Regions from separate parts of the Pontibacillus yanchengensis genome, predicted to be linked through region 2. Evidence: riboswitches for the same ligand, from Rfam matches in the RefSeq annotation. Region 2 holds a riboswitch; each other region holds the start of a gene.
What was found. Region 2 has a riboswitch for S-adenosylmethionine ahead of metK (methionine adenosyltransferase). Riboswitches for the same ligand answer to the same signal wherever they lie in the genome.

Region 1: it holds a riboswitch for S-adenosylmethionine, as region 2 does, so the genes downstream of both, GLW08_RS13215 (phosphoadenylyl-sulfate reductase) here and metK (methionine adenosyltransferase) in region 2, are expected to answer to the same signal.
Region 3: it holds a riboswitch for S-adenosylmethionine, as region 2 does, so the genes downstream of both, GLW08_RS09635 (homocysteine S-methyltransferase family protein) here and metK (methionine adenosyltransferase) in region 2, are expected to answer to the same signal.

What each region holds. Positions count from the first base shown of each region.
Region 1 is NZ_WMEU01000004.1:126,487-137,182, forward strand. Features, by position in the region: gene GLW08_RS13200 (CHAD domain-containing protein) at 1-1,015, shown strand, start outside; gene GLW08_RS13205 (DUF2515 family protein) at 1,071-2,201, opposite strand; gene GLW08_RS13210 (AEC family transporter) at 2,851-3,762, shown strand; SAM riboswitch class I at 4,062-4,169, shown strand; gene GLW08_RS13215 (phosphoadenylyl-sulfate reductase) at 4,268-4,984, shown strand; gene GLW08_RS13220 (inorganic phosphate transporter) at 5,008-6,081, shown strand; gene sat (sulfate adenylyltransferase) at 6,104-7,264, shown strand; gene cysC (adenylyl-sulfate kinase) at 7,264-7,863, shown strand; gene cobA (uroporphyrinogen-III C-methyltransferase) at 7,897-8,682, shown strand; gene GLW08_RS13240 (sirohydrochlorin chelatase) at 8,696-9,427, shown strand; gene GLW08_RS13245 (NAD(P)-binding protein) at 9,424-10,050, shown strand; gene GLW08_RS13250 (MarR family winged helix-turn-helix transcriptional regulator) at 10,399-10,696, shown strand, end outside.
Region 2 is NZ_WMEU01000013.1:19,628-30,323, forward strand. Features, by position in the region: gene GLW08_RS20520 (class I SAM-dependent methyltransferase) at 1-53, shown strand, start outside; gene GLW08_RS20525 (tetraprenyl-beta-curcumene synthase family protein) at 69-1,136, opposite strand; gene GLW08_RS20530 (alpha/beta hydrolase) at 1,152-1,940, opposite strand; gene GLW08_RS20535 (gamma carbonic anhydrase family protein) at 2,018-2,533, shown strand; gene GLW08_RS20540 (C39 family peptidase) at 2,742-3,632, shown strand; gene asnB (asparagine synthase (glutamine-hydrolyzing)) at 3,625-5,532, opposite strand; gene metK (methionine adenosyltransferase) at 5,789-6,988, opposite strand; SAM riboswitch class I at 7,363-7,473, opposite strand; gene pckA (phosphoenolpyruvate carboxykinase (ATP)) at 7,792-9,378, shown strand; gene GLW08_RS20560 (alpha/beta hydrolase family protein) at 9,444-10,220, opposite strand; gene GLW08_RS20565 (ABC transporter substrate-binding protein) at 10,314-10,696, shown strand, end outside.
Region 3 is NZ_WMEU01000002.1:487,464-498,159, reverse strand. Features, by position in the region: gene GLW08_RS09655 (3-hydroxybutyrate dehydrogenase) at 1-241, opposite strand, end outside; gene GLW08_RS09650 (L,D-transpeptidase) at 558-1,064, opposite strand; gene GLW08_RS09645 (aromatic acid exporter family protein) at 1,122-2,072, opposite strand; gene GLW08_RS09640 (BrxA/BrxB family bacilliredoxin) at 2,184-2,615, opposite strand; SAM riboswitch class I at 3,027-3,141, shown strand; gene GLW08_RS09635 (homocysteine S-methyltransferase family protein) at 3,229-4,278, shown strand; gene GLW08_RS09630 (2Fe-2S iron-sulfur cluster-binding protein) at 4,421-4,690, opposite strand; gene GLW08_RS09625 (VTT domain-containing protein) at 4,875-5,570, shown strand; gene GLW08_RS09620 (phosphatase PAP2 family protein) at 5,583-6,299, opposite strand; gene GLW08_RS09615 (hypothetical protein) at 6,441-6,899, shown strand; gene pxpB (5-oxoprolinase subunit PxpB) at 7,109-7,831, shown strand; gene GLW08_RS09605 (biotin-dependent carboxyltransferase family protein) at 7,828-8,853, shown strand; gene GLW08_RS09600 (LamB/YcsF family protein) at 8,850-9,626, shown strand; gene spxA (transcriptional regulator SpxA) at 9,813-10,208, shown strand.

The sequences.
Region 1 (10,696 bases), on a different contig from region 2:
TCAATTCAGAAAAGAGCTTGGATGGGTGAAGGGAAAAGAGCTCGAGCTAGAAATAGAAAAAGATTATGCCGTGCTACAAGAAAGCCCTAGTCGATGTATTATTTGTGGGAATAAAAAGCAGTTACTTGAAGTGAAGGAATCATTTGTATGTGAGGATTGTTTGTCTACGGCGAATGTCGTTTATATCGAAAGATGGCAGAAAGGTCTAGATAAGCTAGTCCACCAATATAAGTCCTATTGCGAGCAAGCTTTGTCTTTTGAAGATGGAAAGGAACTCCATCAAGCACGTGTGAAGGGAAGACGACTTGAAACCATCCTGTTCTTTATAGGAGTAGGGAAGGACCATGCACTTATTGAACGAATTCAAGAAGCACATGATCGCCTCGGTAAGGTACGTGAAAGTGATGTATTCATAGACTCTTTCAAGAAAAGAGCAGAACAAGAAGAAGATTCAAGCCATGCACAAGTGTACCGTCAATTTGCGGAGCTAAGAGAAGAAAAACGTGAGAAGCATCAAAAGAAGCTAGCCAAAAATTTACCGGAAATCATTGATAATCGGTTTATGGAGCTGTGGGAACAGTTTAAAACAAACGAATTACGAAACTATCTCTTACCTTTAAAGATAGATGAGAGACTAAATGAATACGAACAGACTTTTAAAGAACTAACCCAAACATTTAATGAGGAAGTAACTGAAAAGGGCAAGAATGATAAATCCTCATTAAAAACCCTACACTCCGTTCGGATTAAGGCGAAAGCATTACGGTATATTTGTAAATACCTTGGTGATATGTATGGTAAACCTTATAAGAAGAAAGCCAAACAATATAAGGAAGTGCAACGTAACCTTGGAGATATAAATGATTTACGGGATTTCTTAAAGGAAATAAAACAGAATCAGAAGAAAGTAGATGTAAGCAAACAACAAATTCAACAAGTGAGAGGTCAATTAAACCAGGAGCTTGTTGAATTGTTGGAAAGTTTTGAAGTTAAAGAGCTTACGACGACATCTTAGGTATATTGTTTCACGTGAAACATCCTCATAAAGCATAAAAATCGGTAAACTATTATTAGTTTGCCGATTTTTTGTCTTCTTCTCGCCCCAAAAAGGTTTTCTTCATAAGGGCTGCAAGTTCAAGCTTGGTAATGGTCTCACAGTATGCGGCTTTGATTTTGCCTGAGGTTGACGTATTTGGTTTGGATAAGAAGTCTACTTTATCCCAATCGTCAAACCAGTCGTCGTTACTTGCTTTTTGGTGTCTAATTTCATCCCAGACCTCTTGTAATTTTGGACTATACAATAAAGGAGCTCTCGGCTTTAACTGACACTGGTATGTTTTTAAACGTAAGGGATAAGAGGAAGTGTCTTTAGTATGGTGAAATAAGTGAGGCCAATAATCCATTCGAGATCCCGTGTGTGGATGTTGAGACGTCCAGGCTAATACATTTTTTAGTCTTCGCTTGTCGTTGAATAAAAGGTGATATAACCGCTTTCCTAGTTCAATTCGTTTAAGGATGGAAGCGAAGTGATGCACGGTTTCTCCTATTATCATGATTTCAGTACCTTTTTGATATGGAATTAGAATATGATTTAAACTTAACAAGTCTTGAAGTTTAAATTCTATCGTACCAAGCACGTTTTTCTGTATTTGTTGAGATTGCACCAATCTATCTTCAATGTAGTGTTGCTCATTTGTTATCAATGCGTAGGTTAACATCGTTTTGGAAGGACGGTACCAAAAAAAATGCCAACTTGCTTCCATGAAAGAAGAGATATTCATTGCTGGCAGAAGATGAAATAATGGTTTGTGCTGCTTTTTGCTTTCCTCATAAAGCAATAATTGAGGGTATGCATCTTGGAAAATCAACCAATTCCCTCGTTCAAGAAACATAAAAAAGTCTACCTGTTCTTGTTCGGATAGTAAGTGGGGCAAGCATTCACCCTTTAAATCAGTCATATTCCATCCGGAATTTCTAGATACTAAATGAGCTAACAAAGCCCACTCAATCTCAGGGTACTCTTGATAAAATTTCAGGTATGCTGCCGTGCGAGTCACATTGTCTTTATTATATTGGTTCGTTTTATGTGAGATATAAGTGATGATGTCTTTTTCATCATGTGATAGAGGTGAGGGGGAAGTAGGAACAAGGCTTTCTTTTACTTTATTTTCCTTTATACTTTTCTTCATTTCTTGAATCATTTGGTTGTGTTGCTTCCTATGCTTCCAACTAATTAGGCTCACTTCCCTTCCGTGGTAAAGTGGCATTGTTTGTAGATTGTATGAGGCTAGGAGATGAAACATGAAGGTAGTTCTTTTTTTACATGTTTAGGATGAAAGTTGATACGCAATTAAATCTCTGTCTATATCCAAATGTAAAAGGAGACTTTGTTAACTATTGTGGATGATGTGCCAGAATCGCTCCATTCTCTTGAAGACTTGAGTTCGAGGTAAATACTTTTATTAAGCGTGATGTTTCCGACACCTTAATATGGAATAAAGGTTGCCTGGGAAAAACTCGCGTCCTGCCTCGTGTAGTGCCGCAGGAAAGCTAACTATTTCCCGGCCTTTCTTTTCTCCTATCAATGCAATGGAAACACCCCATTCCCCCCAAACTCTCTCAACTTCAAATCTTCAAGATTATGCCTCTTATGTTTCATAACTTTTTTCTATCAATCTTTGCGGACTTAAATAACCGCGGCATCTGCGTCTAAAGTGGGCGTTGTGTTATGTTGTTTTAGAATCATCCTTTGAATTAGCCCTACATGTATGACAAATATGATATGGTAATGAATAGGAAAAAATGTACGAAGCATGAATTGGAATAGTATATCAGTTAGGAGACGAATAAATGGATAGCTTTAACAGCCAGTTTTTATATTCAGTTTTAATCATCGCACTTGGATATATCTTAAAACGAACAAATTTAATTAAAGAGCAAGATGGTGAAGGTTTAGCAAGGATTATCTTTAATCTGACTCTGCCATCGTTATTAATCGTCACCTTTCATGATATTGAAATCGATTCCTCATTAATCCTGTTAATTGTAATAGCCATCGTATATGGTTTGATTCAAGCGGCGTTGGGTTTACTTCTCTTTAAAAACGAAGAAAAGCGCACAAAAGGAATGCTATCCATGATGGCGCCAGGCTTTAACATTGGACTTTTTGCGTTCCCGCTCGTTGAGGCGATTTGGGGGGAAGAAGGATTAAAATACTTTGGGATGTTTGATTTTGGAAATGCATTGATCGTATTTGGTGTTATTTATGTGATTGGCAGCATTTATTCTGATGCAGGTGAGCGAAAAGATTTGAGGCATGTGGTAGGCAAAGTAACCAAATCCGTTCCACTAATCACATACGTGACAGTATGTACATTAAATTTTACAGGAGTGACCATTCCTTCGGTTATCATTGAGGTTTCAGAAACGATATCCGTTGCTAATATGCCGTTATCTTTATTGCTGCTTGGTATCTACTTAAACTTCTCTTTCGCAAAAGGATCTAGTAGCCAAATTATTAAATTACTTTCTCTAAGATACGTAGTTGGACTAGGAATAGGGATTTTAATGTTTGTGTTTTTACCTTTTGAGAGTATGTTTAAATATACAGTACTTATTGCACTAATCCTTCCTATGTCAGCTTCTGTGTTGCCTTATGCGGTTGAATTTGATTATGATCGTAAATTTGTTGGTACTGTCTCCAACATTACCATTATCGTAAGTTTCTTCCTTCTCTGGGGAGTGGGGACCTTAATAATATAAAAAACATGCAGCGTTTAGGTATTTTTACCTATACGCTTTTTTATTAGGCTGGGGATGTTTTTTGATTATTATGAGGTAAGGCGCTTGCACATTTCTTCATTTTTCACATGTACTATATTGACATCTATTATGAAATGCTTTAAAGTTACGAGTATTCAAAAAATTATAATAAACACGTATAGAACCTATTGCTTTTATCATATAGTGGAACAAACGCTAAAGATGAAAAGGCGATATTTTTTTACCCCTAAAGCCTACAATCCCGATGAATTAACTTGGGATATCCATTTAGAACATAACTCTTATCAGGAGTGACGGAGGGAACTGGCCCGCAGATGTCCGGCAACCTGCTTACAAAAGCAAGGTGCTAATTCCAGCAAAATGACCATCATTTTGGAAGATAAGGCAACATTGCTTGTTAATCTGCCTTTCCAAAATGGGGAGGCAGATTTCGTTTGTGTAAAGCACTATTTTTATCCTGGTCAATCGTTAGGAGGTTGATGGAATGACAACAGTTACGCATGACAATTGGGAAACTAGTGAGAAGCCCGTTTTCGATATTATGACTCCTACAAAAGGAGCGCAAGAAGTGTTGGAATGGTCTTATCATCATTACGGTGATGATATTGTATATGCTTGTAGCTTTGGTGTAGAAGGAATGGTCATGATTGATTTGATTGCCAGAGTGAAGCCGACTGCAAGAATTATTTTCTTAGATACAGGAATTCATTTTAAAGAAACATATGAACTGATTGATAGAGTGAAGGAGCGCTATCCTGAATTACAGATCAAAATGGTAAAGCCTCATCTTACACTTGATGAACAGGCAGAAGAGTATGGAGAAGCCTTATGGGAGAGAAATCCGAATAAGTGCTGTAACATTCGGAAGATTATCCCTCTAGAGAAGGAGTTATCCCAAGAGGAAGCTTGGATTTCAGGTTTGCGAAGAGAGCAGTCTCCTTCTAGAGCATCTACGGATTTTCTAAACAAGGATGATAAATTTAAAGCCGTAAAAGTATGTCCGTTAATTCATTGGACTTGGCAAGATATTTGGAACTATGTGCGTAAAGAAGATTTGCCATATAATCCACTACATGAGCAAGGGTACCCAAGTATAGGCTGTTCTGTATGCACGGCTAAAGTTACCGATTCCGGTGACTCACGAGCTGGGAGGTGGGCTAACACAGACAAAACGGAATGTGGTCTTCATTCCGATTCTTAGAGTAATAGATAAGGAGATTATCCATGACAGTATTGGCGATTGCAGTAGCACTGTTTTTTGCAATGAACATAGGGGCAAGCGGCGCAGCAGCAGCAATGGGGACCACGTTTGGTTCTGGTGCTATCAAGAAAAAACGAATAGCACTTGTTCTATGTAGTGTCGGTGTTGTATTAGGAGCTTCTTTTGGTGGTCAGGAAGTTGCGGAAACGATCGGAAGTGGAGTGATCCCTTCTTCCATTATCAACCTAAAAGTTGTGTTAATTATTCTCTTTTCAGCTACCATGTCCCTATTTATCGCCAATATGCTAGGCATACCATTGTCGACTAGTGAAGTAACAGTCGGGGCTGTCATTGGAGTCGGTATTGCCAGTCAAATTCTCTTCGTAGAAAAACTTTTTTTTCTGTTATTGATTTGGATTTTGGTTCCGATTAGTGCCTTCTTGATAGCTCTATTGTCTGCAAAAGGTATAAAGCTTTTAGAGAATCATTCTACTGCAATCCATCAACCCAATTGGCAAAAACGATTCACGTTTATCTTGATTGGTGCAGGATTTCTCGAAGCAGTGGCAGCAGGCATGAATAACGTAGGAAATGCGGTAGGACCTCTAATTGGTGCAGGGGTACTTTCTATGAATACAGGCACTGTAGTTGGTGGGATTTTTGTAGCGCTTGGTGTTCTCTTGTTTGGAGGCAAGGTGCTGGAAACGAATGGGAAGCGTATTACCCGTTTTTCCTTAATTGAAGGGTGTTCCATTACAAGTATCGGTGCGGGTCTTGTGATAGCGGCATCTATTTTAGGGATTCCAGTCCCTCTAACACAAATTACTACATCCGCCATTATGGGAGTAGGAGCTGGGAAAAGTGGCCAAATCCTTTTCAAAAAGCGCATTATCAAGAGAATGTTAATGGTGTGGGCCGTATCCCCCGTATTCTCCTTAGTCTTTTCTTATGGATTAGTAAAATTGTTTTTAGAAAGTGATATGTATTCCCTTGTAGCCATTGGAAGCATGTTCTTGGCAACAGTAGGGTCGCTGTATCTTATTAAGACAGTACGGGAAGAAAAAGCAATGATTAATGAACAAGGTAGTGGCATTTAACTAATTATTGGAGGGTTACAAAATGACAAAGAGCGTACCACATGGAGGAACATTAATTAATCGATGGGATTCAGACTATTCTTATTCCCATATCCAAACAGAAATCGAACTAGATGCGATTGCATTAAGTGATTTAGAGCTTATTGGCATTGGCGGGTATAGCCCTTTAACCGGTTTTCTAGAAGAAGCAGACTATCACTCTGTCGTTGAGAATATGAAACTAGAGAACGGGCTTCCATGGAGTATTCCGATTACTCTTCCGGTTACAGAAGAGAAGGCAAATACGTTGAGCACTGGAGATGAGGTCCGCCTCGTCTATCAAGGGGATGTGTACGGTGTGCTAACCGTGAATTCGATCTTTTCACCGGATAAATCGAAAGAAGCACAATATGTGTATCAAACAACAGATGCTGCACACCCTGGGGTGAAAAAGGTGTATGATCGTCCTGATCATTATGTAGGTGGTCCGATTACATTAATCAAACGTACACCGAAGGGGCGCTTCACACAATATTATAAAGACCCTGTTGAAACAAGAAACTATTTCACAAAACAAGGTTGGGAAAACATTGTAGGATTCCAAACAAGAAATCCTGTTCATCGTGCGCATGAATACATTCAAAAGACGGCTCTTGAAATAGTTGATGGTCTATTCTTAAACCCATTAGTAGGCGAAACTAAATCCGATGATATCCCTGCTGATGTGCGGATGGAAAGTTATGAAGTCATCTTGGAAAACTATTATCCTGAAGATCGAGTGTACTTAAGTGCCTTTCCTGCAGCGATGCGCTATGCCGGGCCAAGAGAAGCTGTATTCCACGCATTGGTACGTAAAAACTTTGGATGTACCCATTTCATAGTCGGGCGAGATCATGCAGGAGTAGGCGATTATTACGGAACCTATGATGCACAAAAAATATTCTCAAACTTTACCGAAGAGGAATTAGGCATTAAGACGTTGTTCTTTGAACATAGCTTCTATTGCAAAAAGTGTGATGGAATGGCCTCTAACAAAACATGCCCACATGATAAAGAACATCATATGATGCTATCAGGTACAAAAGTAAGAGAAAAACTACAACGTGGAGAAAAACTACCTCCAGAATTTAGTAGACCAGAGGTAGTCGAAACATTAATCAAAGGGATGAAACAGGATGCGGTCCAAACAGGAGGAAAAGAGTAATGAGTGAAGAACGAAACCTAACTTGGCATGCATCTACTATCACGAAAGATCTTCGTCATCGTAAAAATGAACATAAAAGTGCCATTCTTTGGTTTACAGGCCTTTCTGGTGCAGGTAAATCCTCCATTGCCAATGCTGTATCTTTAAAGCTATTTGATGAATCCATCCAGCATTTTGTCCTTGATGGAGATAATGTACGCCATGGTTTGAATAAAGACCTTGGTTTTAGCGAAGAAGATCGCAAGGAGAATATTAGAAGAATAGGCGAAGTAGCCAAACTCTTTATTGATAGTGGCCAATTTGCCATTACAGCTTTTATTTCCCCTTTCCAGGAAGATCGAAATGATGTGCGTGAACTTGTTGAAGAAGATGAGTTCATCGAAATTCATGTGAAATGCTCGTTAGCTGAATGCGAGAAACGAGATCCAAAAGGGCTATATAAGAAAGTAAAACAAGGGGAAATTAAAAATTTCACTGGAATAGATTCTCCTTATGAAGCACCGGAATCACCAGAGATTGTAGTGGATGCAGAGAACGACTCAGTGGAAGCATGTAGTGATCAAATTATTGCATATTTACGCGAGCAACAATATATCTAATAAGAAGGAGTTAATCATAAAGGGGGCCATTAGATGGGGAAGGTATATCTTGTAGGTGCTGGACCTGGGGATGCAGACCTTATTACAGTCAAGGGACTGAAATGCATCCAACAGGCAGATGTTATTTTATACGATCGCCTTATTAACACAGAGTTACTGGAACAAGCCAAAGAAGATGTGGAGCTGATCTATTGTGGTAAGCTTCCGAATCATCATGCATTACAACAAGATACCATTAATCACTTCCTGGTGAAGCACGCTCGTAAAGGTAAGGTGGTTACTAGATTAAAGGGGGGCGATCCGTTTGTTTATGGACGTGGCGGTGAAGAAGCCGAAGCGTTAGCCAAAAACTGCGTCGATTTTGAAGTCGTCCCTGGCATTACATCTGGAATCGCAGCACCTGCTTATGCTGGTATCCCAGTCACCCATCGTGAACTTGGCTCTACTTTTGCATTTGTTACTGGTCATCAGAAAGAAGGAGAGGAAGAAGAGCTGCGCTGGGAAAGTCTAGCAAAGGGAATCGATACATTAGCTATTTATATGGGAGTGAAAAATCTTCCATATATCGTTGATCAATTAACGAAGTATGGGCGTAGCTTTTCAACCCCCGTTGCCCTGATTCATTGGGGAACAACACACGAGCAAAAGGTGACGACAGGAACACTAGCAACTATTGCAGAGGATGCGGAACGAGACGAAGTCAAAAACCCTAGTATGATTATCGTAGGAGAAGTTGTAAGATTCCGCGAAAGCATTAGTTGGTATGAGAAGCTACTAGAGGAGCAAAATGAACAAGTAGTAGCGGCAAATGTGAACTAAGGAGAGGTCGGCAATGCAAGCTGTACTATATGTATGTCATGGAAGTCGTGTAGCAAAAGGAAGACAACAGGCGGTATCATTCATTGAGCAATGCATGGAAACCATTGATGAACCAATACAAGAGGTTTGCTTCCTTGAGCTAGCTCAACCTACCATTGAGGAAGGTGTGCAGGCATGTATCGAACAAGGTGCGACGAAGGTCGCGGTAATACCGATACTGTTACTTTCTGCTAATCACGCAAAGCACGATATTCCAGATGAACTTGAGCCTATAAAACAAGCCCACCCATCGGTTCAGTTCCAATATGGGGCACCATTTGGTGTGCATGAGCGCATTGTTGATATTTTGCTAGAACGTATCCATGAACAGGGAACGGAGCCCACTACAGACGATATGATCTTACTTGTAGGTAGAGGAAGTAGTGATGAAGCAGTCAAGGAAAATTTCCGAGAGATTGAATCCTATGTAAAACAAAAAACCAACCTACATAAGGTAGAAACCTGCTATCTTGCTGCGGCTCATCCGACCTTTGCTGAGGGGTTAGAACAAGCAAAAGCTTCAGAGGCTAAACGTGTATTCGTAGTACCTTATTTGTTATTTACGGGCATTCTCATGCAAGAAATGACAGAAGCGATTGAAGAGTTATCCTCTCCTCAACCGTTCATTCTATGTAACTATCTTGGCTATCATCCTAACCTTCGTGAAGTCTTGCGAGATCGCGTGTATGAGGCAATAGGTGCATGAGTTCCTATCCGGTTATGCTGAATCTTGCCAATAAGAAAGTGCTCGTTGTAGGAGGGGGCTCCATAGCTTACCGGAAGATTTCTGGTCTACAAGATTCAGGTGCAAGTATCCATGTTGTGGCCCAGTCAGTGGATCCGTCCATTGAAGCACTTGAACAGTTAGGTGCTGTTAACGTGGAACGAAAGGCATTTGAGTCGAGTGATCTGGCTGGAGCATTTTTGATTATTGCGGCGACAGACAGCATAGAAGTCAATGAATGGATTAGCAAGGAAGCAGCTGATCATCAATTAGTAAATCGAGCAGATCGGGCCGCGTCTGGAAATACCATCATCCCTTCTAGTATTAAAAGAGGTAAACTGACTATCGCTGTTTCAACAGAAGGAGCAAGTCCGAAGCTAACCAAGAAGATTAAGCAAGAAATCGCAGAGAAATACGACGAATCGTATGAAGCGTATATTGACTTTTTACATGAAGTCCGAGGTCGTGTTCACCATTCCAATCTGAGTCAAGAAACAAAAAAACGACTCCTCGAGCAAGTACTCGAGGAAGAATACCGAACATCCCCCTCCAAGCGACAACATTTCTTGTATCAACTCGAATTTGGGTTTTTGCAAGATGAGTGAGAGGCTTGGGGCGTGTGTAAAGGTAGGAAACCACTCGTGTTGAGTGGTTTTTTTATTGCTCTCTTTCTTGTTGATTCAGAGCGAGGTTGGGAGTGTTGAGCAACTTTCTGAGAGGGGAGGGAGGTGAAATAGAGCTTGGGAGCGACATTTTGGCGAGAAAGAGGAAAAACGGAACGACAATTTCGAAATAGGGGCGACTTTTCTGAAATAGGAGCGAGCGCGGAATTCAGAGGTACCTTAACGCGCGCACCCCGTGCTCCTCCCTTTCTCTTAAATATATATCTTGCGAAAATAGTTAACCAGGTGTACTATTAATGGAGTGAATATATCGAGAAAGGAAGTTTGTGATTGGATCAAGAGAAAATGAAGCTGATTTCTGAGCTGGAAGTTACCATGCGCATGTTTATTAGAGATTTTAGGAAAGAAATGAACGAACAGCTTGGGGACGGGTTTACCAGTAGTGATGTTGCTTTTTTGCGTATAATAAATGAATCAAGTAATCAAAATGTATCGACTCTTGCTTCTACGCTGAATGTATCCAAAAGTCACGCTACCTCTGTTACAGATCGACTGGTGGAGAAGGAGCTTATTACACGGGAGCGATCGACGAGTGATAGGAGAGTTATTGTATTAGCTCTTACAGATA
Region 2 (10,696 bases):
TTGTAAACCAGGCAAATAACCCACCCTTCATTTTAGCTATTGAAAAGAAATAACCCGGGAGCCTTTTATTAGGCTAACCCGGGTTTTAGTTTGTGATATAGTTTGGTATTAAGGTAAAAGAATTTCGCCTTTAGTCCACTTTCATTCAGCAACTCTTTTACCATATAGTTAGCACCTTGGATGGACTGTACTTTACCATCTGCTAAGTACATCCCCACAAGGCCTTTTTGAACCATATGATGAAAAGAGGCATGCGGAAGATCATTCACGTGCTGTTTGGTTTGATCGATAAAATAAACAAATCGATTCTTCATATGATCTTCGTGCTCATAATACGAACAGAAATTTAAGTCTCCTTCATCTAAATCCTCTTGCTGATCAATGTAATAATCCAACAAAATATGTAGCCCTTGCATATAAGGAAAGTAGCTATGATAGACTTTCTGCGTGAGCTCTTCTGTCAAATGATCACTAAAAGCATAAGACACTAAACAAAAAATGCCTAGCGTAGAACCTGAACAAGCTGAAAATTCATACCAGCTCAAGTCATTCCATTTCTCAGCATGTTCATCAAACCAATTCTGTAACCTTGGAACGCGCTCTTCTAGAGTGACATGTTTATGTACCTGTAAATCACAATATAAAGCAGCTAGTTCCTGTGTATACGGCTTAATCGTTTCGTATTGATTCAGTTTAGATAAGGTATCTTGACATGTTTGCACTAATTCATGGAGATAATTGCCATCATCTTTCTCTTCTCGATAAGCATAGTAATCCTTAAGGTCCGCTCCAGGGTTTAATGCATCCAACATTGACTGATGAAGGCACCTGAAATCTTCTGGGTCCAAGGAGGTACTACGGTCACAAAGGTTGTCTAAGTAATCCGATATCGTTTGATATGCTACTATGAACCGAATGGCTTCTTTCCAATTTTTTTGGGAGAGGAGGGAATAAATAGAGCCTCCTTCACAATGAAACGTTTTGGCCTCAATCGAATTTAGCGCTTGCTGTCGTAGTTCTTGATTAGGTATTTGCTCGGCTCTTTTTTGCCAATAAGCTAATTCCTTGTTGGTATATGGGAATATTCTTCTATAAATCGTCGTCATTAAATGGATAGGTGTACTCGGGACAGACAAATGCCTAGCCTCCTTTTACGTTGCTTTAGGGGAATGAAGTTCTATAAATGCCTTAGCATATTGAAAGACTTTTTCCTTCTCTGGATCATTAAATATTTCATGATATAAATTTCCCCATTCTTTGTAACTTTTTTCTTCTATAGTTAAACTATCAAACCATTTTCTCGTGTTTCCTTTATCTACAATTTTATCATCTCCAGCTTGCATCACAAGGGTTGGCAAGTTTGGATAGCTATTTATTTTTTCAAAAGCGACTTTCATTCCTTTATTTAGTTCACTAAACCATTTTACAGAAACCTTCTTTAAAATCAATTCATCTTGTTCATCATTCGCTCTTACAATAGGGTCCCTTGTTACAAGTTCTGAAGACATTTTGCTTTTGAATTTTATTTTTGGTGCTAGTATATTCAATCCAGAAGCGATTACCTTTAAAGGCTTTGGTGGATTAAAGGTAAGCCCAAGGCTCGGTGAGGATAAAATCACTCTCTCAATAGGCAAGGTCTTTTCCTGAAGTGTTCGAATCACAGCTAATCCCCCCATGCTATGACCTAACAAGAAAATAGGTAATCCAAACGTATCAGCTTGTTCCACCCACTTTGAAATGGTAGCTACGTATTCTTGAAACGAGTCAATGTGGCCTTTCTTTCCATCATGTTCTCCATGAGCAGGCAAGTCGCCATATATACAATGGTACCCCTCATCACAAAAGCGGTTAGCAAGCCATTCATAGCGCCCCGAATGTTCAAAAGCACCATGTACAATTACAATCGTTGCCTTCGGTTGTTCTGCTAATATTTGTTTCATGTCAATCGCTTCCTTCCCCTAGAAATAGAAGATTTTGTTATACTATTTATAACACCATATGTTAAAGGAGGATTCAAATGATATACGAATACAAAGGAAAATTACCACACATTCATGATACGGCATACCTTGCCGATGATGTTGTCGTTACGGGTGATGTAACCATTGAGGAAGAAGTGAGCATTTGGTTTAAAACGGTGATTCGTGGTGACGTTGCCCCTGTACATATCGGAAAAAGAACTAACATTCAAGACCAAAGTCTTCTCCACCAAAGTCCCAACATGCCATTAATTATTGAAGAAGGAGTAACGGTAGGTCACCAAGCTATGATTCATTCATCCTATATTAAAAAGAATGCACTTATCGGAATGGGTTCTACCATATTAGACGGTGCAGAGATAGGGGAAGGAGCTTTTATTGGAGCAGGGAGTCTAGTTCCTCCCAATAAAAAAATTCCTCCACATACACTTGCATTTGGTCGACCTGCTAAAGTAATAAGAAATTTGACCGATGAAGATAGTAAGGAGATGGACCGAATCAGAACCGAATATGTAGAAAAAGGGCAATACTATAAATCCTTACAACGAAAGTAAAGAAAAGCGAAAGCGCCCGCCTAGCGACGTACAAACTGCCGACCACAGGGCATGGGTTGGTTCGATGTTGCTGCCTGAAGCTGTGCGCTGGAGCTAGACATGTAGAGCCAAAACTTATATTTTCTTTACTGAGAACATTAAGTGATTAATCTTCCTGCTATATCATTCATTACCTGGACAATCTAAACAAGGAGGTGCACCATAATCGATGTTAGGAACATTAACGATTAGTACAATCCTCATGAGTGCGATACTTATTGTCTTCTCCTTGTTCCAAAGGGTACAGCAGCCTTATAGAAAGCTATTAAAAGGGTATAGTTTATTATTTTTGATTTCTTCCTTAGCCTTAAGTACCATTACGCTTCAGCAAAACCAAAATATTTGGATGCCGACAGTCAAAAGTTGGTTTAGTTCAAATCAAGAGCACGTTACATCAAACAGTTTGAGTGCAGAAGAATTAGAGCCGATTGTGCCACTTATTGATCAGTATCATTTAGCAGATCAGATTCGGCTCTCAGCTCCTACCTCTAATCAGTATCCCGAGTTACCAAGAGGGTGCGAAGTCACATCATTAAGCATGTTGCTTCAATACCATGATAAAGATGTGGATAAGATGAACCTTGCCAAACAAGTTCCAAAGGATACTACACCATACAGTGAAAATGATGGCGAGGTATCATTTGGAAATCCGAATAAAGGATTTGTAGGCAGCATGTATAATCTAAGTAAACCAGGATATGGAGTTTACCATGAGCCGATAGCAAAACTTACTGCACAATACGTAAGCAAGGAACGTGTACATGATTTTAGCGGTGGCTCTTTTTTCCAAATCTTAGAGCAATTAAACGAAAAGCGTCCCGTCTGGGTTATTACAAATACTTTGTATAAGAAATTACCTGAAGAATACTTTGAAACATGGAATACAGCTCAAGGACAACAAAGTATCACAATGAAAGAACACTCCGTTTTAGTAACTGGATATGATAGTCAATCTATTTATTTTAATGACCCGTTATCTGGGCAAAAGAAAAAAGCACCCATTTCGGACTTCCGAGAAGCCTGGGTGCAAATGGGCAAGCAAGCGATCTCCATTAAGTAATGGATAGCTTGCTTGTTGATTTATCTTCTTCCATTAAGTCTTTCATGGAATATTTTCGTTCTACATAAATTTGATGCCAAAGCATGAACATGAGAACCGTCCAAATTTTACGGGAGTAATCAGCTTTCCCTTGTACATGATTTTCAAGCAATTGCATGATGACTTTTTTCTCAATCAAGTGGTCCGTTTCACTGTTCTGTATAAGCTGCTTAGCCCAATCATATAGTTCATCTTTTAACCAATGACGAATGGGAACAGGAAAGCCTAATTTCTTACGATCGAGTACATGGTCTGGAACAATTCCACGGGACGCTTTTCGTAAAATGGACTTCGTCGTCCCTTCTGCTATTTTCATATCTACGGGAAGCTCACGTGCCACATTAAATACTTCTTTATCTAAAAAAGGCACTCGTAGTTCAAGTGAATTCGCCATCGTCATTTTGTCTGCTTTCAACAGAATATCCCCACGAAGCCACGTCTGCATATCAATGTACTGCATTTGATTTACAGGATGATTTGATTCAACTTGGCTGTAAAGATCTGCTGTTAACGATTGATAGCTTGAATGCTGATGATAATCTTTCAGGATTGAATTTTTGTCAGCTTCTTCAAACATTTTCGCATTACCAATATAGCGATCCTTTAACGGAGTAGTTCCACGTTCTAAGAAACTTTTACCCTTCACGCCTTCAGGTAATATCTTCGCTACTCGACCTAACAAACTTTTAACAGTGCCTGGCATAGAATCAAACATTTTCAAGGATTCTGGTTCACGATAAATGTTATATCCACCGAACAGTTCATCTGCACCTTCACCCGATAAGACAACTGTTACATGCTTTCTTGCTTCACGGGCCACAAAGTACAATGGTACACATGCTGGGTCGGCCAGTGGATCATCCATGTGCCACATAATTTTTGGTAACTTTTGAATATATTCTTCAGGTGTAATAGTGTACGAAATATTTTCTACACCGAGTTTATCGGCAGTCTCTTTTGCTACATCCACCTCAGAATATCCATCTCGCTCAAACCCTACAGAAAAGGTCTTGATATTGGGATTAAATTCACGTGCCATCGCAACAATAATGGAGGAATCAATTCCACCTGACAAGAAAGATCCTACAGGTACATCACTTCGCATATGTACATTAACTGAATCATATAGGACATCCTGAATTTGCTTAATCCATTTCTGTTGTTCCCCTGATACCTGTGTAAACGTGGCATGAAAATAACGATGGAAGTCGATGGATTCGCTTGGTTTTTTAACGAAATAATATCCAGGCTCCACCTTATGTATGCCATCTGTTAGCGTCAATGGTTCGGGGACATATTGGAAACTTAAATAATGCTGTAATGCTTCCGTATTGACAAGCTCATTTTCCTGTAGAAGCGTAATACTTTTCTTCTCAGAAGCAAAATATGTCTCCCCATTTTGTTCACTATAAAATAACGGCTTTATGCCAAATGGATCACGTGCACCAAATAGGGTTTGTTCTTGCTTATCCCATATTAATATAGAGAACATGCCACGCAAGTAGGAAAAAGCTTGTTCCCGTTGATCACTGAACATCACCGCAATGACTTCCGTATCAGATTCTGTTTCAAACGTGTACCCCTTTTTTTGAAGAGACTCACGTAATTCAACATAGTTGTAAATTTCACCATTAAAAACCATCCAATACCGTTCATCCTCATAACTTAGCGGTTGATGGCCACTCTCAATATCTATTATACTTAATCGACGAAAACCGAAGGATACATGTTCATCATGGTAATATCCCTCATCATCTGGTCCTCGATGGGTAATAATATCATTTCTTTGTTTAAATCTCTGCTTCCCCTCTTCATCTAAAGGAGAAGGCATATGTCGTATAACTCCAATAAAACCACACATACGAAGGATCCTCTCTTTCTGGTCACATTCCTGTTTAAGTTTACCACAAAAGCATTATGTGGGAAAACAAAGTTATAACAAACTAGAGCGAAAGTGCCTATTTTTAAGTGGTACGAATAGCTAAAAAATATCTAGGTTCTATACTTTCAGTAGGTACTTTAAAGCTAGACTTTATCCCTTCCTAATCAAGTCCTTTCATTAAACATTTTTCCCATATAAAAAACTGACCTTCCAAAAGAAGAGGTCAGTTTTGAGTTTATTTCCTTACTTGTTCCATTAATTCTGAAGCTTTATCGGTTTTTTCCCATGGGAATTCTACATCTGTACGACCAAAGTGACCGAATGCTGCCGTATCTTTATATATAGGGCGGCGCAGATCAAGCATTTTAATAATACCAGCTGGACGTAGGTCGAAGATGTTTCGAACAGCTTCTACCAAGGCTTCCTCAGATACCTTACCTGAGCCAAACGTATTAATAGAAATGGATACAGGTTGAGCAACTCCAATGGCGTAAGCAAGCTGGACTTCACAAGAATCCGCAAGTTCAGCTGCTACTATATTTTTAGCTACATAGCGCGCGGCATAGGCTGCAGAACGGTCTACTTTGGTAGCGTCTTTACCACTAAAAGCACCACCACCATGACGAGCATATCCACCGTACGTATCTACGATAATTTTCCGCCCTGTAAGACCTGCATCTCCTTGAGGTCCACCAATTACAAAACGGCCCGTTGGATTGATGTAATATTTTGTTTTGTCATCTAATAATTCTTTTGGAACAATGGGATTGATTACCTGTTCTTTAAGATCTTCTGTAATTTGTTCTAATGTGATTTCCGGATGATGCTGGGTAGAAATGACGATGGTATCAATTCGAAGTGGTTGATTGTTTTCATCATATTCCACTGTTACCTGCGTTTTTCCATCTGGACGTAAGTATTCTAGTGTTTCATCCTTACGAACATCGGATAATCGTTTGGCTAATTTATGAGCTAGAGAAATTGGTAATGGCATATATTCAGGTGTCTCATTACTAGCATATCCAAACATAAGACCCTGGTCTCCAGCCCCAATATTTTCAATTTCCTTGTCCGTCATTTGACCTTCACGAGTTTCATATGATTCGTTTACCCCTTGTGCTATATCAGCTGATTGCTCATCAATAGCAGTCAATACAGCACAAGTTTCAGCATCAAAGCCGAATTTTGCTCTCGTGTAGCCAATCTCTTTAATGGTATCTCGCACAATGGATTGAATATCAACGTAGGTATTCGTTGAAATTTCACCGGAAACCAATACTAAGCCTGTGGTTACAGTTGTTTCACAAGCAACTCGTGCATTTGGGTCATTTTTTAATATTTCATCTAAAATCGCATCAGAAATTTGGTCACAAATTTTGTCTGGATGTCCTTCTGTAACAGATTCTGATGTGAATAAGCGGCGATTTGCAGCCATCCCCTCAAACTCCTCCTTTAAAACAATGAATTGACACGGAACTCATCACCCAGCTGACTTTATAAGAAACAAACCTTTATTTCTTCCTTACTCTACTAAGTAACAGTAGCTATCAAACCTAGATATAATGAATAATAATATAATCGTTTGGTAAACAATGTGCATATATAAAAAGAAGCAGAAAGTGTAAACATTACTTAAAGAAGTCTTTAAATAATGCATGTGCATTTTTGCATTAGAAAAATACGACGTCTCACTATTCCAGTAAAAGTCGTTACCTTTTTTATTACAATATTCCTTTAAGAAAGGGAACTTTTCTAAAGTAAAATAAAAAATCCTTTCCCGTTACTGAGCAAAGGGAAAGGGTCCTTTCGCTCTTATCGTTCAAGGTCAATACCTTGCATCAGGTTAGCACCATTTCACTATATGCAGTGACGGTTGCTGGGTTTCCTTGGGCCTGTCCCTCCACCAACTCAGGATAAGATAGTTTCCGTTCGCGAACAATCATAACGTTTTGGACCTGGTATGTCAACTAGTGTGGGGATTTTCCCGGGAGATACAAAGCAAAACACCACTAGCTAAAGCCAATATTCAAATCAATGTAAACATAAAGTTTGAATTATATAAATAGTGTGGACTAATGAGATAAATGTGTTATACTATTCTTACATTAAAAACGACTTGTGACTCTCATCATTTTTATGTTTGTATTATTTTAGAGTCCACTCAGTTTTTACCTTTATTTGCTTTTTCTCGTCTTCATGACGATGTTCCCATTATTTTAAAAAGGCAGGTTTTGTTCGATGAGTACGGTAAATCAAAAGTCAAAGCTGACTGATCTGTTTGTACAGGAAACAGTTATGAAAAACCTTTCTGTCGCAGAATTAGTAGAAAAAATATTGTTTCGTAAGGAAGGGCGACTAACAGCAACAGGAGCCATCCAGGCGGAAACAGGTCGATACACAGGCCGCTCCCCTAAGGATAAATTTATCGTAGAAGATGAAACCTCCGAGGAGGAGGTTGATTGGGGTAGTGTGAATCAGCCTATTTCTGAGGCAGTTTTCGAAGGTTTATACGAAAAAGTAATGCACCATCTCGGAGCTCAGGATGAGATTTATTCCTTTAAAGGGTTTGCTGGTGCTGATGAGCAATATCGCCTGCCCATTCATGTCCTAACTGAATTTGCATGGCATAATCTTTTCGCACAACAATTATTCATTCGTCCAACGGATGAGGAACTTGCCAATCATGAAACCGCATTCACCGTTGTGTCTGCTCCTACTTTCAAAGCAGATCCAGCAGTTGATGGTACTCATTCTGAAGCATTTATCATGGTTTCCTTTAAACACCGTATCGTGTTAATAGGTGGTACCGAGTATGCAGGAGAAATCAAGAAATCCATTTTCTCTGTCATGAACTATTTACTACCTCAACAAGATGTACTACCAATGCACTGTTCTGCCAACGTTGGGCAAGAGGGTGACGTTGCTTTGTTCTTTGGTCTATCTGGAACAGGAAAGACTACTTTATCAGCCGATTCGCACCGTCGCTTAATAGGCGATGATGAACACGCTTGGTCGAATCGTGGAGTCTTCAATATCGAAGGCGGTTGCTACGCAAAGTGTGTGAGCTTAAGTCGAGAAAAAGAACCACAGATTTATGATGCCATTCGATTCGGCTCAGTCCTTGAGAATGTTGTCCTCGATGAAGAAACAAGAGAACCTGATTACGAAAATACATCTTTAACAGAAAACACACGTGCTGCTTATCCGATTGAAAATATCGATAACATAGTTCAGCCAAGTATTGCTGGACATCCAAACACAATTGTGTTCTTAACAGCTGATGCTTTCGGGGTACTGCCACCGATCAGTAAGCTAACAAAAGAACAAGCTATGTATCACTTTTTAAGTGGATACACAAGTAAACTAGCTGGAACAGAACGAGGTGTGACATCCCCTCAAGCTACTTTCTCAACTTGTTTTGGTTCCCCATTTTTACCATTACATGCTTCCACATATGCGGAGATGTTAGGTGAAAAAATCGATCAGTTTGATGCAAATGTGTACCTAGTTAATACAGGGTGGACTGGTGGAGCATATGGAGAAGGAAGTCGAATGAAGCTTTCTTATACCCGTGCTATGATTCAAGCTGCTCTAGAAGGTGAATTAAATTCCAGCGAGACTGTAATAGACGACATCTTCGGTCTTAATATCCCTACACATTGTCCTGGTGTTCCAGATGATGTATTAATTCCGAAGAAAACATGGAAGAATGAATCAGACTACCAAGAAAAAGCAAAACATTTAGCTAAGAAATTCCATGAGAATTTCAACAAATTTGATGGGGTTAGCCAAAAAATTCGTAACGCTGGCCCAACATATAAGTAACACCAAATTTACTCCCTCATCTCCTTTATATAAAATGGCTAGCCCAAAAAAGGGTTAGCCATTTTTTATTCTTTAAGCCATTCTGCTAGCTGTTTCACGGTACGTCGATTAATGGCTGGAGGAAAATAATGATCAAGATTATGAAAAATCCAACTCGTCACAGGCTTCCCCTGTCGCTGCAGCACGTCTTCTAGCTTTTCAGAATGTTCCACCGATACATTTTGGTCATGCGCTCCATGGATAAGGAGAACAGGACTCTCGATCTCATCCATTTTAGATAAAGGCGTTCGTTGTTCATATCGCTCTGGGTATTTATTAGGTGTACCTCCTACGACTCGCTTCAACATCCTACGAAGGTCTTCACGCTCCCAATACGTAAGCTCGATATCACTTACTCCACCCCAGCATACAACTTTGTGAATATTAGGAACCTCCAAAGCCGTCCAGAGTGCCATAACCCCACCTCTTGAAAAGCCAAACACATTGACCTCTCCATTAACTTGAGGGTGATTAAAAAGAAGCCTAGCTCCATTATGACCATCTAAGCGGTCCCGTAGTGCAAAGTCTTCGCTCCCTTCCCCTCCCATATTACCTCGATAACAGGGAGCAAATACTACAAATCCATAGGAAGCAAATTGAATGATTCGACCTATTCGAACCTTTCCAACATTCTTAATCCCCCCACGTAGATAAAGAAAACCAGGATATTGCTCCCCATCATTGGGCTCTACCATAAAACCCTTCACTTGTAACCCATCACTCCAATATGTAACAAGCGATACCGTTAACCTGGGATGAGGAGATGGGTAGCGTTGCTTTGAAATAATTGTAGCGTCTTTCATAACTATACTTCCTTTCTAGGCAATCACACATTTTGCACAAGAGCATAAGCTATCATAGCTTTTGATACTTATCTTACAGGAGGATGACCTCGAATGAAAAAAATGCGTCTGCTTCTATATTTTTCGTTAGCTCTGATGGTTCTATTCCCACTCGCATCTTGTGGCAATGAACCAACAAATATTCGAGTAGCCGAAGTAACACGGTCCATATTTTACGCCCCTCAATATGTAGCATTAGAAAAAGGTTTCTTTGAAGAAGAAGGATTATCCGTGGATTTGAAGACGACATGGGGTGGTGACAAAACAATGACCAGCTTATTGTCAGATGGTGCTGACGTAGCCCTTGTAGGCTCTGAAACATCTATTTACGTGTATGCAAGAGGTGCAAGTGATCCCGTTATCAACTTTGCTCAGCTCACCCAAACAGATGGTACATTCCTCGTTGCAAGGGAAGAACAGCTTGATTTCGAATGGGA
Region 3 (10,696 bases), on a different contig from region 2:
GACCAAATGACTCAATCGTCTTCTCAATTGCATTTTTTACATCATCTTCTTTAGCAACATTTGCCACAACTCCATCAGCATTGAATCCTTGTGAGGTCAATTCTTTAACAGATTCATTCAACGTATCTTCGTTAATGTCATTTAACATTACTTTCGCGCCAGCTTTGGCGAATTCAGTAGCAATTTCCAAACCAATCCCTTGACCAGAACCAGTAATAAGAGCTGACTTTCCTTCAAGCATTTGTGTGTTCCTCCTTTTATTCAATCTACCTTTTATCCTGCCCAATTGTAGAAAATTAAGTAAAAATTTCATACGAAGGATGATCTCAATTACTCAACGCATCTTCCACTTCAAGTTGCATCAAACAAGAAAGCATTAAATATAAGTTTTAGCATGTATATAAGCAAAAGACCCATGCGTAACCAGACTGATTATGCAGGGGGCTTTAGTATATATATTATTTACTGATAAGGAAATCCTTCAATATAATACTCGATATAATTAAAATCCACACTAATAAGAAACACAAAAAAACATAAAGGATCACTCCTCTATGTTAGTCTATTGCCTTGTACTCTTTGGCTAGCTGTTGAAATGATTTGTCAGTTTTCACTACTGCTATCTTTGTACCAATAGGGATCCTGTCGTAAATGTATTCTACATCTTTGTTGTTCATCCGGATACACCCATTTGATATATATTTACCTATTGAACTTGGCTGGTTGGTTCCATGCACCCCATATATACGACCATCAGTCCCCTTTGCATCAAAGCCAATCCACCTTGATCCTAAAGGATTTCTTGGATCCCCGCCTGGTATATCCAATTTTCGATAATATGGATCTTTCGCCTTCACTGTAATTGTGTGTAGCCCTTCAGGCGTAAGGTCATTCGTCTTCCCCGTAGCCACAGGGTACACATTCTCTACTTTACCATCATCTATATAAGCTAATTGATTGGTACTTTTGTTCACTATTAAGAATGGATAGCCACGTGAAGGGTTTTCACCAATTGGCCATATAGGGGACATGGCCAATAACACAACAATGAGCAAGCTCTTCATTACGATACCTCCTTAAATGACTTCGTAAGAATAGCTTGCCCTAAATAAGCAAGAACATTATATATCACTCTTTTTGAACATGCGTTTAATAACTAGATATTGTTCTATCTCATTTAATAATGTAAATAAACTCGCTCTTGTTTCAAATTCTTCTCTTGTTTGTGGCAAGTCAGCTTGTTTAAATTCATGACGTAATTCTTTAATCTGCTGCAAAAATAAAACAGCAGTATTTCCCGGATGAACATTCTGAGATAATTCTTCAAAAAAATCAGCTATGATGGTAGCATGATCCGAGGTTTGATTAATTCTACTGATTAACGGTAGCATTCTTTCTAGAAGTTCAAACTGCTTTTGTCTCATTTGAAAGTAATGATAATACTGATGATGCCCACGTAACAAATGATTTTCCACATCTCGATATGCAAGTGCCTTCGCTTCATCCAGTAAGTTCGCTGTAGTTGTTAGTTCTTTTCCTGTCCACTTCTGATCACCTGAGCGTAAGAATACAGCAATTTCTTGTAATATACGTTGAAAATTCTCTTCAACCGCTGTTTGTTTTTCTCGAAGTTTTCCTTCTAAACTAGGCATGTACAAGTTTAGTATTAAGGCTACGCCAATCCCAACAACAATTAAAAGCAACTCATTTAGCAATGTTTCTCCGTTAATATCATTAGATCCATATAAATGCAAAATTATAACCGAACTTGTGACAATACCCTCTGTTATTTTTAATTTTACGGTGGTAGGAATAAATAAAATAAGCATAATACCTATTGCCAATGGATGATAGCCAATTGTTTCAAAGATAATAAACGAAAAAACCATTGCAAGTATACATGCTGCGAATCGAGAAGATGCACTTACAATAGAACGTTTTCTTGTGTTTTGAATGCATAGTATCGTTAAAATTCCTGCAGAAGCAAAATTGGTTAAAGCCAGCATTTGAGCAAACCAAATAGCAACAGGAGTTCCAACTGCCGTTTTTAATGTACGGTATCCTATTTTCACATCTCAATCTCCTTATAATAATCTAACAACTAATATTTTCCCCTATAGAATGACGAAAAAGATGGCCAATAGACCATCTTTTTCAATTTATGGATGGTGACCCATCCCTATTTATACTTCATCACAATGTTGATCAAAAATGCCTTGCAATTTACCTACTACTTGAATAGGATCAAATCCTTCAATATCATGACGTTCTACCATTGTTACAATCTCTCCGTCTTTAAGAAAAGCAAAAGAAGGGGAAGATGGTGGGAATCCTACAAAGTATTCACGTGCACGATTCGTTGCTTCACGATCTTGACCTGCAAACACTGTAACGAGGTGATCAGGGCGTTTATCATAATGAATAGCATGTGCAGCAGAAGGTCTAGCTACTCCACCAGCACATCCACATACTGAGTTTATCATTACTAATGTAGTACCTTTACGTTGTAACGCTTCATCTACTTCTTCTGGAGTAGTCAATTGCTCATAACCTGCTTGTTCAATCTCCGTACGAGCTTGCGTCACAACATCTTCCATAAATATATTAAAATCCATATTGCATAGCTCCTTTATTTAGAGTTACCTACTAATACTATCCTATCAAGATTTGGTAAGGGATTCAACGGTATGAACTCGTACATATGGATGAAGTTTATTATGTGGCACTGGAGCGACTTTTTACCTACTAGTCCGACGATGTAATACCCTAATAACTTAAAAAGTTGTACCAAAACTTCCCCTCCCCAAGGTGTTTGCATATGATATATACATCACACTTCTATAAAATTAAGACGATTCACCGTCTTTTACACTCTCAAATTTGGATTGTAACCCCCACTATATCCATCCATAATTTTACACATTCGTGCTAATATTGTATATAAAATTCAAAAGAGTTAAAAAACGATTGACCAAGGTAAAGTTCTGTTTTATAATTCAACTTACGAAATTAAATAAAAAGAATATCTCTTATCTAGAGTGGCAGAGGGAATAGGCCCTGCGAAGCCCGGCAACCTTTCATCCGAACGATGTTGAAAAAGGTGCTAAATCCTACAGATTCTTAAAATCTGGAAGATAAGAGGAGGCATATATACATATACCCTCTTCTTATGAAGGGGGTTTTTTCATACCCTCTTCACCCAAGAGATAAAAAGAAAGGATGTAAACAATGAAACGTACACTTGAGCAACGTTTACAAGAAGGTCCCGTAGTATGCGGAGAAGGTTATTTATTTGAGCTGGAAAGAAGAGGTTATTTACAAGCAGGTTCTTTCGTTCCTGAGGTAGCATTAGAAAATCCTCAAGCATTGAAACAAACGTATCGTGACTACATGAATGCAGGATCTGATGTAGTATTAGCATTCACCTATAATGCTCATAGAGAAAAAATGCGTATTATTGGAAAAGAAGATTTACTAGAACCACTAAATCGAGAAGCTATACGTCTTGCTAAAGAAGTTGCAAAGGAACATCCAACGGAAGAAGCTCTTGTAGCTGGGAACGTTTCCAACACAAATTTATTTGACCCTGAGGACCCAGAATCTAAAGAAAAAGTTCGTAACATGTTCGCTGAAATGCTTACTTGGTGTAAAGAAGAAGGCGTAGACTTTGTGAATGGTGAAACATTTTATTACTACGAAGAAGCCCAAATTGCTTTAGAAGAAATTCTGAAACACGACTTACCTGCTGTAATTACCCTTGGAGTAATGGGTGAAAATAAGATGAGAGATGGATATGAAGTGGATGAAGCTTGTCAGAAGCTTCAAGAAAACGGAGCTCTTGTTGTAGGGATGAACTGCTTTAGAGGCCCAGCTACAATGCAACCTTTTGTAGATAAAATTAGAGAAACTGTCGATGGTTTTGTAGCGGCTTTACCAGTGCCTTATCGCACAACGGAAGAACATCCAACATTCTTCAATTTACCTGACGGTGGTTGTTCTTGTCATTTACCAACGGAAACTACATTCCCTACGTCACTTGATCCGTTGTACTGTAACCGTTATGAAATCGCAAACTGGGCGAAAGAAGCCTATGATGCTGGAGTAAATTATTTTGGTTTATGTTGTGGAGCTTCACCTACTATGCTTCGGGAAGTTGCAGAAACAGTCGGTCGTGAAGCTATTAATTCCAAATACTCTCCAAACATGGAGAAACATTTCTTATTTGGATCAGATGACACATTAAAATCTCATAATACTCACTATCGTACAAGAGCTTAAATTGGTGAAGGATAGCAAAATATCTACCTATAGAAAATAATACCTCATAGTGATTTTTCCCATAATAAACCCCTGACCATACTATTGTTGAGTCAGGGGTTTATGTATTGTAATAAGTTGTGATTTAGAAGAAAAAAACCGATTATTTTAATGGAACCGTCTGACAAGCAAGTCTATATCCTTGTTCCAATTCCTCTTCCAATTTTTCATGTTCTTTAGGAGTAGGATTGTTTACGATATCGTCACCGTCAAGTAGTTCTACTCTACAACGAGTACAATTCCCTTTTTGACACTTGAAATCCAACGGAACCTCTTGCTCAAATGCAGAAGCTAACAGGGATTGGCCTTTTACAGCTTGAATCGAGTACAATTCTTCGTATTGTTTTACTTGAATGGTTTGTTCATTATTCATGTATTCTCTTCCTTTCATAATATATGTATAGTACCCTTCACCTATTGTATGCATAATAGAACCCTAGGACAAGTGTCCTCCCTACTAAAGAATAGATTTACATAGTTTTAACCTATCATTTTTAGGGGATAGACCGATTATAAAACATTTCAATTGGCCCAGTTAAGAAAGGCAAGGGATTCTAGTGAACAGTAGTTTAAAAAGCTTTTTATGGAAAATCATTATTTTGTTAGTCGTAGCTGGTGGCATGCTCTTTGTAAATAAAATGTTTCTTCATATTAAACCTGACCACATAGAAAGTTGGGTAGAAAACTTTGGTATATGGGCACCTGTTGTCATTATATTAATCTTTATCATACGTCCTTTCACTTTAATACCACTATCCATAATTGCTGTTGCATGTGGATTACTTTTTGGGCGGTATATGGGTACATTATATATTGTTACAGGTACTGTTTTAGGTTCATTGCTCTCACTACTCGTTCTTCGTTATTTTCTTGAAGAAATTCAAATCAGCGACGAAAAAAAACAAAATTTATATACTTTGAAAAAAGACCTTGAAGAACACGGATTTAAATCAGTCTTGATGATACGCCTATTACCAGGTGTGAACTTTGATTTAGTTACCTATATATGTGCACGAGTTGAAGTGAAGTGGTGGAAATACACCTTTGCAACCCTTGTTGGTACTTTACCTGGCTCATTTTTATTTGGTTTTTTCGGATCTAGTTTGCTATCTTTAAAACCTCAAAGTCTTATTATTTTAAGCATATTAATTGTAGCATTAGCAGGACTTGCTCTGTTCATGAAACGAGAAATAGGTAAAAAATATGATGTAAATCAACTGAAAGAAGAAACAAAATTGTTAAAGGAAAACTAAAAGCAAGAAACCTTAGCTAAATAAGGCCTCTTGCTTTTTCTTTTGCCGTCTTTGTTGTCTCCATAAAGTCACTTCTAATGCTAATATGCATATGAGCAACCAAGCTAGTCCAAATGAAAATCCAGCAAGTATATCACTAAAATAATGTACACCTACATATACTCTACTTAGCCCCACCAATAAAATCAGTAGACCTAAAAAACTATTTAATATCCATTTCACACTTGATTTCATATTTGTAATAAACACTATATAAATAACAAACCCATAGAAGACAATAGCCCCCGTAGAGTGTCCACTAGGAAAACTAAACCCTGTACCATCGTATTTTTCTAAAATATCGGGTCTTTTTCTCTCAAAAGCTAATTTTAAAACCTTTGTTAAAAGGCTTATCCCTAACATGTTGACTAAAAAGTAGACACTTACCCATTTACTTTTATCAGAAATAAATAACAAGTAAACCAAAAGCAACCCAGAAGCTATCGACAACCACAGTACTGAACCCGCTTCCGTAATCATTCCAAAGGCATTACCAAGCCAGGCTTGTTGTATATTATTCATCATATTTATTGCTAGTTTATCTATTATTAAAGGCTCTTTCTCCATCACTTCTTCGGCCAATTCTGCAAAAAAGTAGAAAGAAACGCCTATAATTACAAACCCTCCGAGTATCAGTGAAATGGAAATCTTTGATACATCAGATAATTTTACCCCTTTTAATACCACCATAATCCTCCTTCAAGAACAACAATACAATAATTTATGAACATTCTTTTCCCTAGCCCATCAAAATTAAAACTTTTTGCCATTTTGAATGTAAGAATTACAATGTTATAATGACAAAAAATACTACATATTTATGGAGGCAACATGCTTACTTTTGAAGAAAAATTAGACATTATAGACAATTTCCCAGAACTTGAACGTAAAGAAGTATCACTAGGACGAGTTAATTATCATTTTGAAGAAAGTGTCATGGATAAGAAAAATGTAGTTTATCATTTACACCCTAATGGAAACGGCTTTGTCTATGCGGAATATGTAGATGGTTATGAAACTGATGACCGTGGTATGGTCAATATACGTGATTTTTCAGAAGAGGAATTAAAAAATATTGTACGAGCATCCATTGATTCCTTATCAACGTTACCAGAAGATGAATGGGATGATCTTGAAGAAGAATTTATTAATGTAGAAAATCAAACCCTTACGTTGGTTTATGATTTTGGTTTATTTAATATTTATGCTGGAGAAATGCTCGACGGTACATTCCCTACTTATAATGAGGCTATTGATTACCTTGAACAGGAAGGCTTCAAACGAAAATAATACGTCTATCCGCCTGCTATATTGTATAGCAGGTTTTTTTACACTTTTATAAAGATTAAGTACAATGTAACCTCCTATTACTAAAAGCAGTTTAAGGAAAGTAATCTTTCCTTACCTTACATTCCGTTATTCATTTGAACTAAACACACTAGTCATATAACATAGTAAAAAATAAGAATTTTCTTAATATATCAATATAAAGGAGGCCTATGGTGAATTATACACTTACTCCACTTGGAGATCACGCCATTGTAATTGAATTAGGAAATGAAATCACCCTTGCCACTCATAACCTCGTACAAAGTGTAGTAGCATTCCTAGATCAACATCCGTTTGATTGGGTCACGGAATACATACCTGCCTTTACAACTGTAACTATCTTTTACAACCCATTGCTCGTTTTACCAAAAACGAATCAAACCACCTCTGCCTCACCTTATGAACATGCAGTAAACCAATTAAAACCATACCTTGATAACCTTGAGGAAAACTATTCAGAAGTTGGACGTACAGTTGAAATTCCTGTGTGTTATGGCGGCGAACTAGGACCCGATCTCCCTTATGTGGCTGATTATCACAACCTATCTGAAGAACAAATTGTAGATTTGCATTCAAAAGGGAACTACTTGGTGTACATGATTGGCTTTGCTCCAGGTTTTCCGTATATAGGGGGTATGCTAGAGGCATTAGCCACTCCCAGAAAAGATAACCCAAGACTTAAAATACCCTCCGGTTCTGTAGGGATAGCTGGTAACCAAACTGGTGTTTACCCAATAGAAACACCTGGAGGATGGCAGTTAATCGGCCGCACCCCCCTCCCTCTTTTCAAACCTGAATCAGAGTCACCAACCTTATTAAAAACAGGGGATGTTATTAGATTTAAACCTATTACGAAACAAGAATTTGATTCCTATAAGGAGGATGAGGCATGATTTATGTAAAAAAGCCAGGTCTCCTTTCCACCCTTCAAGATCAAGGACGTATTGGATATCAAAAGCATGGTGTCATTATGAGCGGTGTCATGGATCCTGTATCCCCCCGTATTGCAAATTTGCTTGTAGGTAACAGTGAACATGAAGTAGTTTTAGAAATAACCATGCTAGGACCTACGCTGGTATTTGAACAAAACACTATTATTGCTTTGTGTGGCGGTGATTTATCTCCAAGAATTGATGATAGCCCAATCAAACAATGGAGTCCTATTTTTGTAAAAAAAGGGAGCACACTTACATTAGGTCAGGCCCAGCAAGGATGTCGAGTTTATCTTGCTGTAGCAGGGGGATTCCAGGTTCCAGAAGTGATGGGGAGTAAATCAACATATCTCAGGGCTGGTATAGGTGGATTTAAAGGACGCGCCTTACAAGCTCAAGACAACCTTAGCATAGGCACCCCCTCTCCTATTATTGAGACTAAAATAAAGGAACTAGAAGAACAAACAACTAATGATGAACGTTTTCTAGAAATGAAATGGTATGTGGCTTCAGAATTTGCTGCTCCGTTTCAAAGCAATAGCCTTCACCCTATTCGAATCATTAAAGGGCGAGAATATGACTTATTCACTCAAGAAAGTCAACAAAGCCTTTTCTCTGAATCATTCACTATAAGTAGTCAATCGGATCGTATGGGATATCGCTTAGAAGGTTCTACTTTAACATTAAATAAAGAAATCTCGCTAAAATCAGAAGCCGTGGCATTTGGCACCATACAAGTACCTAGTAATGGACAACCTATACTTCTTATGGCAGATAGACAAACAACTGGCGGCTACCCTAAAATAGCACAAGTAGCTACCGTGGATTTACCAGTATTAGCTCAAATGAAGCCAGGAACCACCATCACCTTCGAAGAGATTTCACTTGAGAAGGCACAAAAACTATTTCTTGAGCGAGAATCAAACCTACAACAATTAGCGCAAGGCATACATTTAAAATCAATCCAGGAGGGATTCCAATGAATATCATTGATTTAAATTGCGATATGGGGGAAAGCTTTGGAACATACAAAAAAGGTTATGATGAAGAACTCTTACAATACGTTACTTCCGCTAACATTGCGTGTGGATTTCATGCCGGAGATGCTTCTACAATGAGAAAAACGGTTCAATTGGCTCTAGAGCATGGAGTTGGTGTAGGTGCACATCCCGGACTTGATGACCTGGTTGGGTTTGGTAGACGCACCATCGACATTTCTCCAAAGGAAGCATATGAAATCGTAATGTACCAAATCGGAGCTTTAAAAGCTTTTGTTGAAGCAGAAGGTTCTTCCTTGCAACATGTTAAACCGCATGGTGCTCTTTATAATATGGCCGCACAAAATAAAGAGCTATCAGCTGCAATTGCTGAAGCAGTTTATAATGTTGATGCCAATCTTATTTTATTTGGTCTTGCTGGTACTGAGCTTTATCATGCCGGAAACAACCTTAACCTCCGCACAGCGAGTGAAGTTTTTTCCGACCGGACCTATCAACAAGATGGAACCCTTACTCCAAGAAGCGAAACAAATGCAATCATAACTGATCATAGAACCGCTTCAAAACAAGTCATTCGTATGATTCAAGAGCAACAAGTTCTTTCTCAACAAAAGATAGATATACCGATCAAAGCAAATACGATTTGCATTCATGGAGATGGAGAATATGCCGTTGAGTTTGCACGATTTATTTCTTCAGCACTTAAAGAAGCAAACATAGACGTTGGAAAAATAAGTGATTTCTTGCCTCTAAAATAGGGACACCCTAACTTCTATATATTGGAATCTAAAATATCTTGAAAAAAAGATGTTTTTATAATACCCTTTTAGGGAACCGTTCAATATGATGTAAGGTAGATTACATCTTTAATTCGAGACATTCTATAACATGAAAAATAATTAAATGAGTTACGTTACCCTATATAAGTAATAGGAGGTATAATTATGATTACTGTTTATCTTTCTCCAAGTTGTACTTCTTGCCGTAAAGCAAAAGCATGGTTGGACGAACATAATCTAGAATATGAAGAACGAAATATTTTCTCTCAACCTCTATCTATAGAAGAGATTAAGGGAATTATCCGCATGACAGAGGATGGAACAAAAGAAATTATTTCTGAACGCTCAAAAGTCTTCCAAAATCTCGACGTTGATCTTGAAGACCTATCCATGCGAGATTTATATAAACTAATCGAAGATAACCCTAGCATTCTAAAACGCCCTATTTTACTAGATGAAAAGCGTATGCAAGTAGGGTTTAACGAAGATGAAATCCGCAGCTTCCTCCCTAGAAAAGTACGCACATTCGAATTACAAGAAGCACTTTCTGAAGCTAACTAATAGTAAAGCTTAATCAGCACATTCAATCATTAGGTATGATTGAATGTGCTTTTTTATTTAGCTTTTTTTAAATTTATTATCAGTACTCTATGTTAGCCCCCTTATGTTGAAGACTTGGGTTCGAGATAAAGCAGGGCTTAGCGGGGTCTTGCCTACGTCTTTCTCGTGAGTCTCTTTGTTCCACGGCCACCTCCCGCGATGAAGAGAGGAACAGAAACATGGCCAGATTAGAATCGGACGTTTTCTGAATGAGGGTATTCCTGAAACAAGGAATGGTTTATGACACAAAGTGATGCTATACTAACGGACATATAGTCTCTTATTCTTCGATTTGAAGGGTGTTTTCCATTTGTAACGGACATTCATTTCGCTATTTAGCAAAAATCACCTTAATGAAGTGTGTTTTTTCACAAATAAGATACTATATGTCCGTTAGCCTCTCCAAAAGAGGGTTTTTACAGAAAATAAGAGCATATATGTCCGTTAGA